3 regions of the Pseudarthrobacter sp. LT1 genome follow, and region 3 is predicted to be linked to each of the others. Evidence: riboswitches for the same ligand, from Rfam matches in the RefSeq annotation. Region 3 holds a riboswitch; each other region holds the start of a gene.
What was found. A riboswitch is a leader RNA that binds a small molecule or an ion and turns the genes downstream of it on or off. The one in region 3 is predicted to bind thiamine pyrophosphate.
Positions count from the first base shown of each region.

Region 1: another riboswitch for thiamine pyrophosphate. It lies ahead of thiO (glycine oxidase ThiO); the one in region 3 lies ahead of thiC (phosphomethylpyrimidine synthase ThiC).
Region 2: another riboswitch for thiamine pyrophosphate. It lies ahead of VIK36_RS20015 (ECF transporter S component); the one in region 3 lies ahead of thiC (phosphomethylpyrimidine synthase ThiC).

Region 1 is NZ_CP141830.1:3,158,590-3,161,857, reverse strand. Features, by position in the region: gene VIK36_RS14815 (RNB domain-containing ribonuclease) at 1-353, opposite strand, end outside; gene thiE (thiamine phosphate synthase) at 393-1,142, opposite strand; TPP riboswitch at 1,170-1,288, shown strand; gene thiO (glycine oxidase ThiO) at 1,281-2,582, shown strand; gene thiS (sulfur carrier protein ThiS) at 2,579-2,815, shown strand; gene VIK36_RS14795 (thiazole synthase) at 2,820-3,268, shown strand, end outside.
Region 2 is NZ_CP141830.1:4,252,807-4,256,074, reverse strand. Features, by position in the region: gene VIK36_RS20025 (iron-containing redox enzyme family protein) at 1-877, opposite strand, end outside; gene VIK36_RS20020 (heme-degrading domain-containing protein) at 1,054-1,596, opposite strand; TPP riboswitch at 1,682-1,822, shown strand; gene VIK36_RS20015 (ECF transporter S component) at 1,890-2,513, shown strand; gene VIK36_RS20010 (ABC transporter ATP-binding protein) at 2,513-3,268, shown strand, end outside.
Region 3 is NZ_CP141830.1:2,755,613-2,758,880, reverse strand. Features, by position in the region: gene thiC (phosphomethylpyrimidine synthase ThiC) at 1-1,476, opposite strand, end outside; TPP riboswitch at 1,472-1,579, opposite strand; gene VIK36_RS13000 (amidohydrolase family protein) at 1,657-2,739, shown strand; gene VIK36_RS12995 (VOC family protein) at 2,838-3,268, shown strand, end outside.

The sequences.
Region 1 (3,268 bases), 400 kb from region 3:
GGGGCGTAGAACGTCTGTCCGCGGCGCCGGGTTTCGGCGTCCAGCGGGCCGCCCGGAGCAACAAACGCCGGAACGTCGGCGATGGCGTACATGACCCGGTAGCCGTTTCCGTCCCGTTCGATGAACACTGCCTGGTCCAGGTCCGTGGAGGACGCCGGATCGATGGTCACGAACTCGACGGCGGTCAGGTCGTATGACGGCAGTTTCAGCGCCGCGATGGCGGCCCGGGCGTCTTCCACTGCTTCGGCGGGGTACGGCCCCGGCAGTTCAAGTTCCGTCCGCAGCAGGCCCAGCGCCTCTTCCAGGGCGTTCTTGTGGTCATGGACGTTGGGGGCCAACCGATGATGTGACACAAAAATCAGCGTATCCCCAAGTCCCGGAATTAAGCAGGCTCAGGAGCCGGTGCCGTCCAGCGCGTCGAGAAGGGAGGCGGCGGCGGCCGCGGGGTCGGGTGCCTCCGTGATGGCGCGGACCACCACGATCCTGCCGGCACCCGCCTCCACCACTTCCCGGACGTTTCCGTGGTCGATGCCGCCGATGGCAAACCACGGCACGGGATCTCCGGCCTGCCGGGAGGCTTCGGCGGCATATGTCACCAGTTCAGGGCCGACGGCGGCCCTGCCGGGCTTGGTGGGTGTGGCCCAGACCGGACCCACGCAGAAATAGTCCAGCCCTGACGGCCCAACCGTTGCGGTCAAGGCGGCGTCCACCTGGTCGGTGGTGTGGCTGGAGAGTCCAATGGCCGCGTTTCCGTTGACCAGCGTCCGTGCTGCCGGCAGCGGAAGGTCCTTCTGGCCAATGTGGAACACCGGTGCCCCGGACAGCACGGCGATGTCCGCACGGTCGTTGACGGCCCACAGCCGGCCGTGGCGTACCGCTGTTTCCTTCAGGACCGCCAGGAGGTCCAGTTCCTCTGCGGCCTCGATGGTCTTGTCGCGCAGCTGGATGATGTCCACGCCGCCGGCAAACGCGGCGTCAATGAACTCTGCGAAATCGCCGCGCGCCGTCCGTGCGCCGGTGCAGAGGTACAGGCGGGCTGCCTTGAGGGCGTCGCTGTGGCCGGCGTTGGCAACTTCGGCGGTGAGGGCCGCGGTGGCTGGAGCGTGGGGGCCGGCGGGCAGGGATGAGGCGGACACATTCATGCCTGCAAGCCTAGTTCCTCTAAACTGGGCAGGTACTGCGGGAGCCTGCGGCAGCTGTCACAAAGCGCCGGGCTGAGAGGGCGTCAGAGCCGACCGCTTGACCTGATCCGGTTAATGCCGGCGTAGGGAAGGAACCACATGCGCAACCCCGTTGACAATGTCCCCGGGCCCGCCCATACCGGCATCCAGTCCACCGTCCGGGCCGACGTCGCCGTCATCGGCGGGGGAGTGGTGGGCCATGGCATCGCCTGGGAGGCGCAGCGTTCCGGACGCTCCGTTGCCTTGATCGATGACGCACCCGGAAACGGTGCCAGCTGGGCCGCCGCGGGCATGCTTGCCCCGGTCAGCGAACTTCACTACCAGGAGGAGGACCTCCTGGAACTGATGCTTGAGGCATCGTCCCGCTGGCCCGGGTTCGCGGCGGGGATCGCCGGCGCGACGGGGGCGGATTGCGGATACCTGACGACGCCGACACTCGCCGTGGGTGCCGACGCCGCGGACCGCCGCGCGCTGATGGACCTCCGCGCGGTACAACAGGCCAACGGACTGGGGGTGGAGCCCCTGGCCGTGCGCGAAGCCCGCAAACGCGAACCGCTGCTCAGTCCCGCCATCGCCTGCGCCCTGGACACACCCGCAGACCACCAGGTGGATCCCCGGCGCCTGGTGGCAGCCCTGCGGTTGGCCCTCGCGGGCGCTGCACTTAGGTCCCCGGAGCGGGCCGCCGCCGGAGCGGTGGACGGGTATGCCGTACCCGACCGGGCCGCCGGCCTGCTGTGGGAGGGCGGAGCGGTTACCGGTGCCGGCCTCGCCGGCGGCGGCACCGTCCTGGCGGCGGAAACCATCGTGGCCAACGGCCTGCAGGCAGGGGACCTTGGGGGCCTGCCCGACGGCCTCGACCTGCCACTGCGCCCAGTCCACGGGGACATCCTCCGCCTCGCCGTTCCGCAGCACCTCCAGCCCCTGGTGACCTCCACGGTGCGCGGCCTGGTGCACGGCGTCCCCGTCTACATCGTCCCCCGGCAGGACGGAACCGTGGTGATCGGGGCAACCCAGCGCGAGGACGCGCTCTCCGATGCCGTGAGCGCCGGAGGCGTCTACCAGCTGCTGCGGGACGCGCAGGCGCTGGTGCCCGCCGTCGCCGAACTGGAACTGCTCGAGTGCACCGCCCGGGCCCGCCCCGGTACCCCTGACAACGCGCCCCTGCTGGGCCGCGTGCGGGTGGATCCGGGGTCCGGAAACCCTGCCGACGGGCACGTCCCGGGACTCATCATCGCCACCGGGTTCTTCCGGCACGGCGTCCTGCTCACACCCGCCGCAGCCGCCATCTGCACGGCGCTGCTGGACGGTACATCCGATTCCCGCTGGGCGCCCTTCAGCCCGGAGCGGTTCTCCCGGCCGGCGGCAGCCGCCACCACACCCCACATCAAGGAGACAGCGTGAACATCACCCTGAACGGAAACACGCACGAGGTGGCCGACGGCGCCTCCATCACCACGCTCGTCAGCCAGGTCACCGGGCGCCCGCTGGCACCCAACGGACAGGCGACGGACGGCGGGAAACTGGGCGTCGCCGTCGCGCATAATGCCCAGGTGGTGCCGCGCAGCCAATGGTTCGCCACCGCGCTCGCCGAGGGCGACGATATTGAACTTGTCACTGCAGTACAGGGAGGCTGACGCCATGACCGAAACCAACACCATCAACCCCGCCGGAAACGCGGGTGCCGCCGACGCCCTGGTGATTGACGGCGTCGCCCTCGGATCCCGGCTCATCATGGGCACGGGCGGGGCACCCAGCCTGGACGGCCTGGGCGCAGCGCTGCTGGCCTCCGGCACCGCCCTGACCACAGTGGCCATGCGGCGGTACTCCACGGCTGAAACTGGGTCGCTGTTCCAGCTGCTGGTGGACCATGGGATCCGCGTGCTGCCCAACACTGCCGGCTGCTTCACGGCCAGGGACGCGGTCCTTACTGCGGAACTTGCCCGGGAGGCTCTGGAGACCGACTGGGTGAAACTGGAGGTCATCGCGGACGAGCAGACCCTCCTGCCGGACGCCGTGGAGCTCGTGGACGCCACGGAGCAGCTGGTCAACCGGGGGTTCAAGGTCTTCGCCTACACGAATGACGACCC
Region 2 (3,268 bases), 1.5 Mb from region 3:
GTTCATGCACCGCGTCGGCTTCCACGTGCTCATCGAAATAGTGGGTGACGTCTGCGGCGAAACCATGCCGGCGGAATCCGTTGCCGTAGAAACGGTTGGGCTGGGAAGAGGTCATTTCGTACATGGCCAGGTGGCCGGTGATGGCCCCGCGCAGCCGCCGGTTCAGGCCGCACAGCGACATGAGGTTCACGGACGCGAGGGAGACGGCGGGGATGGTATCGATGTAGGCGCCGTACCTGTCGTCCAGGCCCAGCCCGCGCATGGTCCGGGCAAACAGCGCACTGTGCATCCGCTCCGGCCTGCCGCCGCCGTATTCGTCGGCCTGGATTTCCACGAGGGCAGCCTTGGCCCGGCCGGATAGCCGCGGAATGGCCCAGGTGTGCGGATCCGCTTCCTTCAACTGGTACACGGATTTGTGGATCAGGAACTCTTTGAGCTGCTCCAGGCTTGCCTTCCGTGCCACGAAGCGGGAAACGCTCGGGCCGGTGTCCATAGCGGCGAGGCCGAAAAGGACGTCGGCCACGGCATCGCTGGTCATGGCAATCCCGGCGGGCAGTTCGACATTACCGGCGGTTTGGCGTGCGGCGGCGCGAAGGGCGGCTTCAAAGGGTTCTTCGATCAGTCGCCGGACCCTGATCAGGGCCGGTTCCCACTCCCAAGCGTCGCTGACCCCGTCCAGGCCCGAGTAGTGCAGTTCGTACAGGCAAAAGAGTGACAGCTGGATGTCTTCGTCGGCAATGATGTCACCGGTACCCGCCACCTGCGCCGCCACCAGCCGGTACAGCCCGTCCAGCTCCGGAGTGGCAGCATCAGGGGCCTTGGACAGGGCCGCAAAGAGGGCGCTGCTGATGGGACCTCTGGTGTCCGGGATTCTCACGGTGCTCCTTGGTTGCCGCGCCGGTTCGGGGAACGGCCGCCGATGGTGCTCCCATTCCCTGTGGTGGTCGTACCCCGGGGGACAACATAGTAAGCATGATTACTAATAAAAGCTAAGCAGCCCGGGGCCGCTTGGCAAGTACCGGTGCGTGTCCCGCTGCGCCGGGTCAGCCGGCGCTACTCGTCCAGAGCCGAACCCAGGATGTCGCGCAGTGCCTCCACCGCCAGTTCGTGGTCCTGAAGCTGCGGCAAGCCGGACACCGCCACGGAAGCCACCACACCAACGCCCGTGACCTGGATCGGAAACGCGCCCCCGTGTGCCGCATAGCGGGACTGGTCGAACCAGGCGTTGTCCTCGATCCGGCCGCCGCCCAGCCGGCCGCGCAGTCCCACCAGGAGGGAGGGCACCTCGTACCGCAGGGCAGTGCGCTGCTTGGCCCGGATCCAGTGGCCGTTGTCGGGCGTGGCGCCCGGAAGTGCGACATGGAACAGCACCTGGTCACCCTTGGCGATGTCGATGGCGATGGGCAATGACCGCTCCTTGCCCAGTTCAACGAGGAGCAGGCCCAGGTTCAACGAATCATCCAGCGAGAAGCCGGGGAACTGGAGCTCACGGACCTCTGCCTCGATGCGGGCAATCTGCGCCTCCAGTGAGCCCTCCGGCTGGGCGTCGCTGGAATCAGGATCGAACCCGGTTACATCCGGTGGATTGGCGGTCATGGCCCTCAATCTACTCCTGCCAGGTGTAAACTTGACCACGCCCAACTGGGCAAAATAGACAGCGTTACCCAACCACAAGCAACACTAAAAACGACAGGGGAGCGCCGCCGTCGGGCATCCTGGCACAGGCCGGGCACCGCAGGTGGGCGCTGAGAGTGCGGACAGCCGCAGACCCTCGAACCTGATCCGGTTAGTACCGGCGCAAGGGAGTCGAGTTCTCAAAGTGTCGCGGATGCACGGCCACAGGCCTGCACCCGGGTCCACTTTCCCCTCCTGTTTCCCAGGAGGATCACATGAGCACTGCAGCAATCAAGAAGACCACCAGTAAGTCCTGGCGCGTCGTGGACATCGTCGTCGCCGCGCTGGTGGCCATCGCGGGCGGCGTCATCTTCTGGGCATGGGACCAGGGTGCCGCCGCACTGTCCGCCCCCATGAACGCCGCCTACCCGCCCCTGACCGGACTGCTCGCCGGCGGCTGGATGATTCCCGGGGTGCTGGGCATGCTCATCATCCGCAAGCCCGGAGCCGCCCTGTTCTGCGAGACTGTAGCCGCAACCGGCGAACTGCTGATGGGTTCCCAGTACGGCGCCTCGGTCCTCTTCTCGGGTTTCATCCAGGGCCTGGGCGCGGAAATCATTTTCGCGATCTTCGTCTACCGCAAGTTCAACCTGCCCGTATCGCTGCTGGCCGGCGCCGCGGCAGGGTTCTTCTGCGGACTGAATGACTCGTTTGCGCCGTGGGGCTGGAACATTGCCTACTCCGGCGCGGACAAGCTCGCCTACATCGTGCTGACCACCCTTTCCGGGGCCATCCTGGCTGGCGCTTTGTCCTGGCTTGCCACCCGCGGCCTGGCCCGCACCGGCGTGCTGGGCTCCTTCGCGTCCCGCAAGGCTGCCACGGAGCCCGTCTTCTCCTGATGGCATCCTCCCAGGACGCCTCCGGCACGGTCCGGCCTGCCGCCATCGCCGCCCGCGGCTGGGGCTGGCGGCACGCCGGAAGGGCCAAGCCCGCCGTCCACGGCCTTGACCTGGACATCGCCCCCGGGGAGCGGGTGCTCCTGCTGGGGCCTTCCGGCGCCGGGAAGTCCACCCTGCTGCACGCCCTGGCCGGCGTCCTGGGAGACATCAACGACGACGGCGAGGCAGGCGACGCCGACGAGTCCGGTTCGCTGCTGGTGGACGGAGCCCCGCCCCGGGCACGGCGCGGCCGTGCCGGTCTCATGCAGCAGGACCCGGAGACCCAGGTGGTCCTGTCGCGGGTGGGGGACGACGTCGCCTTCGGCGCCGAAAACCTTGCGGTGCCCCGCGACGCCATCTGGCCGCGCGTTCACGAGGCACTTGCCGACGTCGGGCTCGCCCACCTCCCGCTGGACCACCCGACGTCGGCCCTGTCCGGCGGCCAAAAGCAGCGCCTGGCGCTGGCGGGCATCCTGGCGATGCGTCCCGGACTGATCCTGCTGGACGAGCCCACCGCCAACCTGGACCCGGACGGCGTGCTGGAGGTCCGCGACGCCGTGGCCCGCTCCCTGGACAAAACCGGGGCGACGCTGGTGGTGGTGGAGCACCGGGTGTCCGTCTGGAAGGACCTGGTGGACCGGATCGTGGTCCTGCAGCCGGGCTCCGCCGCCGATCCTGCAGTGCTCCTGGACGGGCCGCCGGACCGAGTACTTACG
Region 3 (3,268 bases):
CAGGTCCGCCGCGTGCGCCGCGATCTTGTAGGTGATGACACCCGTCTTGACGTCGTCCTTGTTGGGCAGCCCCAGATGTTCCTTTGGTGTGACGTAGCAGAGCATGGCTGTCCCGTACCGGGCAATCTCGGTGGCGCCGATTGCCGACGTGATGTGGTCGTAGCCGGGAGCGATGTCGGTGACCAGCGGGCCCAGGGTATAGAAGGGCGCACCCTTGCACAGCTCCTGCTGCCGTTCCACGTTCTCACGGACCAGGTGGAAGGGAACGTGGCCCGGCCCCTCCACCATCACCTGGACGTCATACTCCCAGGCCCGCTGCGTCAGCTCGGCGAGCGTGTCCAGCTCCGCGAACTGCGCGGCGTCGTTGGCGTCCGCCGTGGAACCGGGGCGGAGGCCGTCACCCAGCGAGAAGGCGACGTCGTATTTGGCGAAGATTTCGCACAGCTCATCGAAGTGCGTGTACAGGAAGTTCTCCTGGTGGTGGGCCAGGCACCAGCCCGCCATGATGGAGCCACCGCGCGAGACAATGCCGGTGACGCGGTTGGCGGTCAGCGGAACATAGCGGAGCAGCACGCCAGCGTGGATGGTCATGTAGTCCACACCCTGTTCGCACTGTTCGATCACCGTGTCCCGGAAGATCTCCCAGGTGAGGGCGTTGGCCTCGCCGTTGACCTTTTCCAGCGCCTGGTAGATCGGCACCGTCCCGATCGGCACGGGGGAGTTGCGGATGATCCACTCCCGCGTGGTGTGGATGTCGTCGCCGGTGGAGAGGTCCATGACGGTGTCGGCACCCCACTGGGTGGCCCACTGCAGCTTGTCCACCTCCTCCGCGATGGAGCTCGTCACCGCAGAGTTGCCAATGTTCGCGTTGATCTTCACCAGGAAAGCCTTGCCAATGATCATCGGCTCGGATTCCGGATGGTTGATGTTGTTCGGGATGATGGCCCTGCCGGCAGCAACCTCGCTGCGGACCAGCTCAACGTCGCAGTTTTCGCGCAGCGCCACGAACCGCATTTCCTGAGTGACGATTCCCTGCCGGGCATAGTGCATCTGCGTCACCGTCCGGCCGTCGACGGCGCGGCGGGGCACCGGCTGTGCGCCCTTCCACTCCGCGGAGGCGGCGCCGCGGCGTACGGCCGACCGGCCGTCATCGAGCAGGTTGCGCTCCCGGCCGCCGTAGGGCTCGGTGTCCCCGCGCGCCGCGATCCACCCTGAGCGGAAGGGCTGCAGCCCGCGGACGGGGTCGCTGCCGGGCCCCGCAGTCCGGTAAGTCCGGAAGGGTGCGTTCGGCTGGCCGTTGGGTGACGGTTCAAGGGCAATTTCCGTCACAGGTACCCGGATCCCGGACGCCTCATCCGCAAGGTAGGCGAGGGAATGGGACTTCAGGGACTGGGTCACGGGCTGTTCCGATGCGTCGCCGGGCTCCCCGGCGGACGGCAGCAGGGCAGGGTTCAACTGGGTGTTTTGCGTACTCAAGGGAATACTCACTTCCTTCGCCGGCATTACCCGGACAGGTTCAACGGTCGCAGGCTGCGTCAGCCCGATCTCAGCCCCTGCAAGGGCACCCGTGTGGTCAGGAACGAAGCTACCACAGGCCCCTGAACCGGGCTTGTCATAATTGCGGTGCTAGCCTGACCGGGCATCGAAAGGAGCGCCATGGCAGACATCATCCACTTCCGTGGACCCGTCCTGACCGCACCGGACCGGGTGCGGCATGGACTTTGGTCGGTGGACGGAAGGCTCACGTTCAACAAGCCGGACACTCCTCCCGGCCGGATACTCGACGGCTGGGTCCTGCCGGGCTTCGTGGACGCCCACTGCCACATCGGCCTGGGCCCCGCAGGCCCTGTGGAGCCCGCAGCCGCCAGGGACCAGGCGCAGGCGGACCTCAACGCCGGAACCCTCCTGGTCCGGGACGCCGGCTCGCCGGCGGATACCCGCTGGATGCAGGGTGGCAGGGACTTCCCGGTGTTGATCCGTGCCGGGCGCCATATCGCCCGGACGCGCCGCTACCTGCGGGGCTTCGCTGAGGAAGTTGAACCGGACGGCCTCGTGGAGGCCGTCCGCAAGCAGGCGCGCGACGGCGACGGCTGGGTCAAGCTGGTGGGCGACTGGATTGACCGCAGCGCCGGCGACCTGGCGCCGTCGTTTCCCGCCGCCGTCGTACGCGATGCCGTCCAGGCGGCGCACGACGAAGGCGCCCGGGTGACGGCGCACTGCTTCGCCGAAGACACCCTGGACCAGGTGCTGGACGCCGGCATTGACTGCGTCGAGCACGCCACCGGGCTCCTGCCCCGCCACCTGCCCCGGTTCGTGGAGCAGGGCGTACCGATCGTGCCCACGCTCATCAATATCGCCACCTTCCCCGACATTGCTGCGCAGGCGGATCCCAAGTTCCCACGCTATGCCGCGCACATGCGCGCCCTGTGGGAACGCAGGCTCGAGCGGGTGGCGGAAGCCCATGCCGCGGGCGTGCGCATCTTTGCCGGTACCGACGCCGGCAGCGTGATCCGGCACGGCAGGATCACGGACGAAATCCTGGCCCTGCACGGCGCCGGCCTGCCCATGGACGTGGCCCTCGACTCCGCCTGCTGGGCAGCACGAACGTGGCTGGGAGCGGACGGAGTGGAGGAAGGGGCCCGCGCCGACGTCGTCGTATGCCGGGAAGACCCGCGGGCGGTACCGGAGACCATTCATGCGCTGGAGCACGTGGTGCTGGGCGGGCGGATCATTCGCTGACAAACGGCTCGCAGGGACTTGGAATAAATTGAAGCTTCAAGTAATTTTAATAAATGACAGGCCGCCAATGGGACGGCCGCCAATGCTAGGAGCCTTCAATGACCGCATCAGCCAGCAGCCAGGATCTTCTTCCTGCCGACCTCGCCATGGGCACCGTGATGCTCAAGGTGGGCGACATGAAGGTCATGACCGACTACTACCAGCGTGCGCTGGGCCTTGAGGTGGTGGCCGAGCAGGACGGCGGGCTCTACCTTGGCCGCCTGGGCAGGCCGTTGGTCCACCTCGCGCCGGCTCCCGGACTGCACCTTCCCGGCAGGGGAGAAGCAGGCCTGTTCCACACTGCGCTGCTTTTCGAGGACCAGGCTTCCCTCGCCGCCACCGTCGCTACTGCTGCCCAGTACGAGCCGCGGGCCTTCACGGGCAGTGCCGACCACCTGGTCAGTGAAGCGTTCTACTTCACCGACCCCGAGGGCAACGGCATCGAGCTGTACTGGGACCGCCCCCGCAGCAACTGGTCCTGGAATGGGAC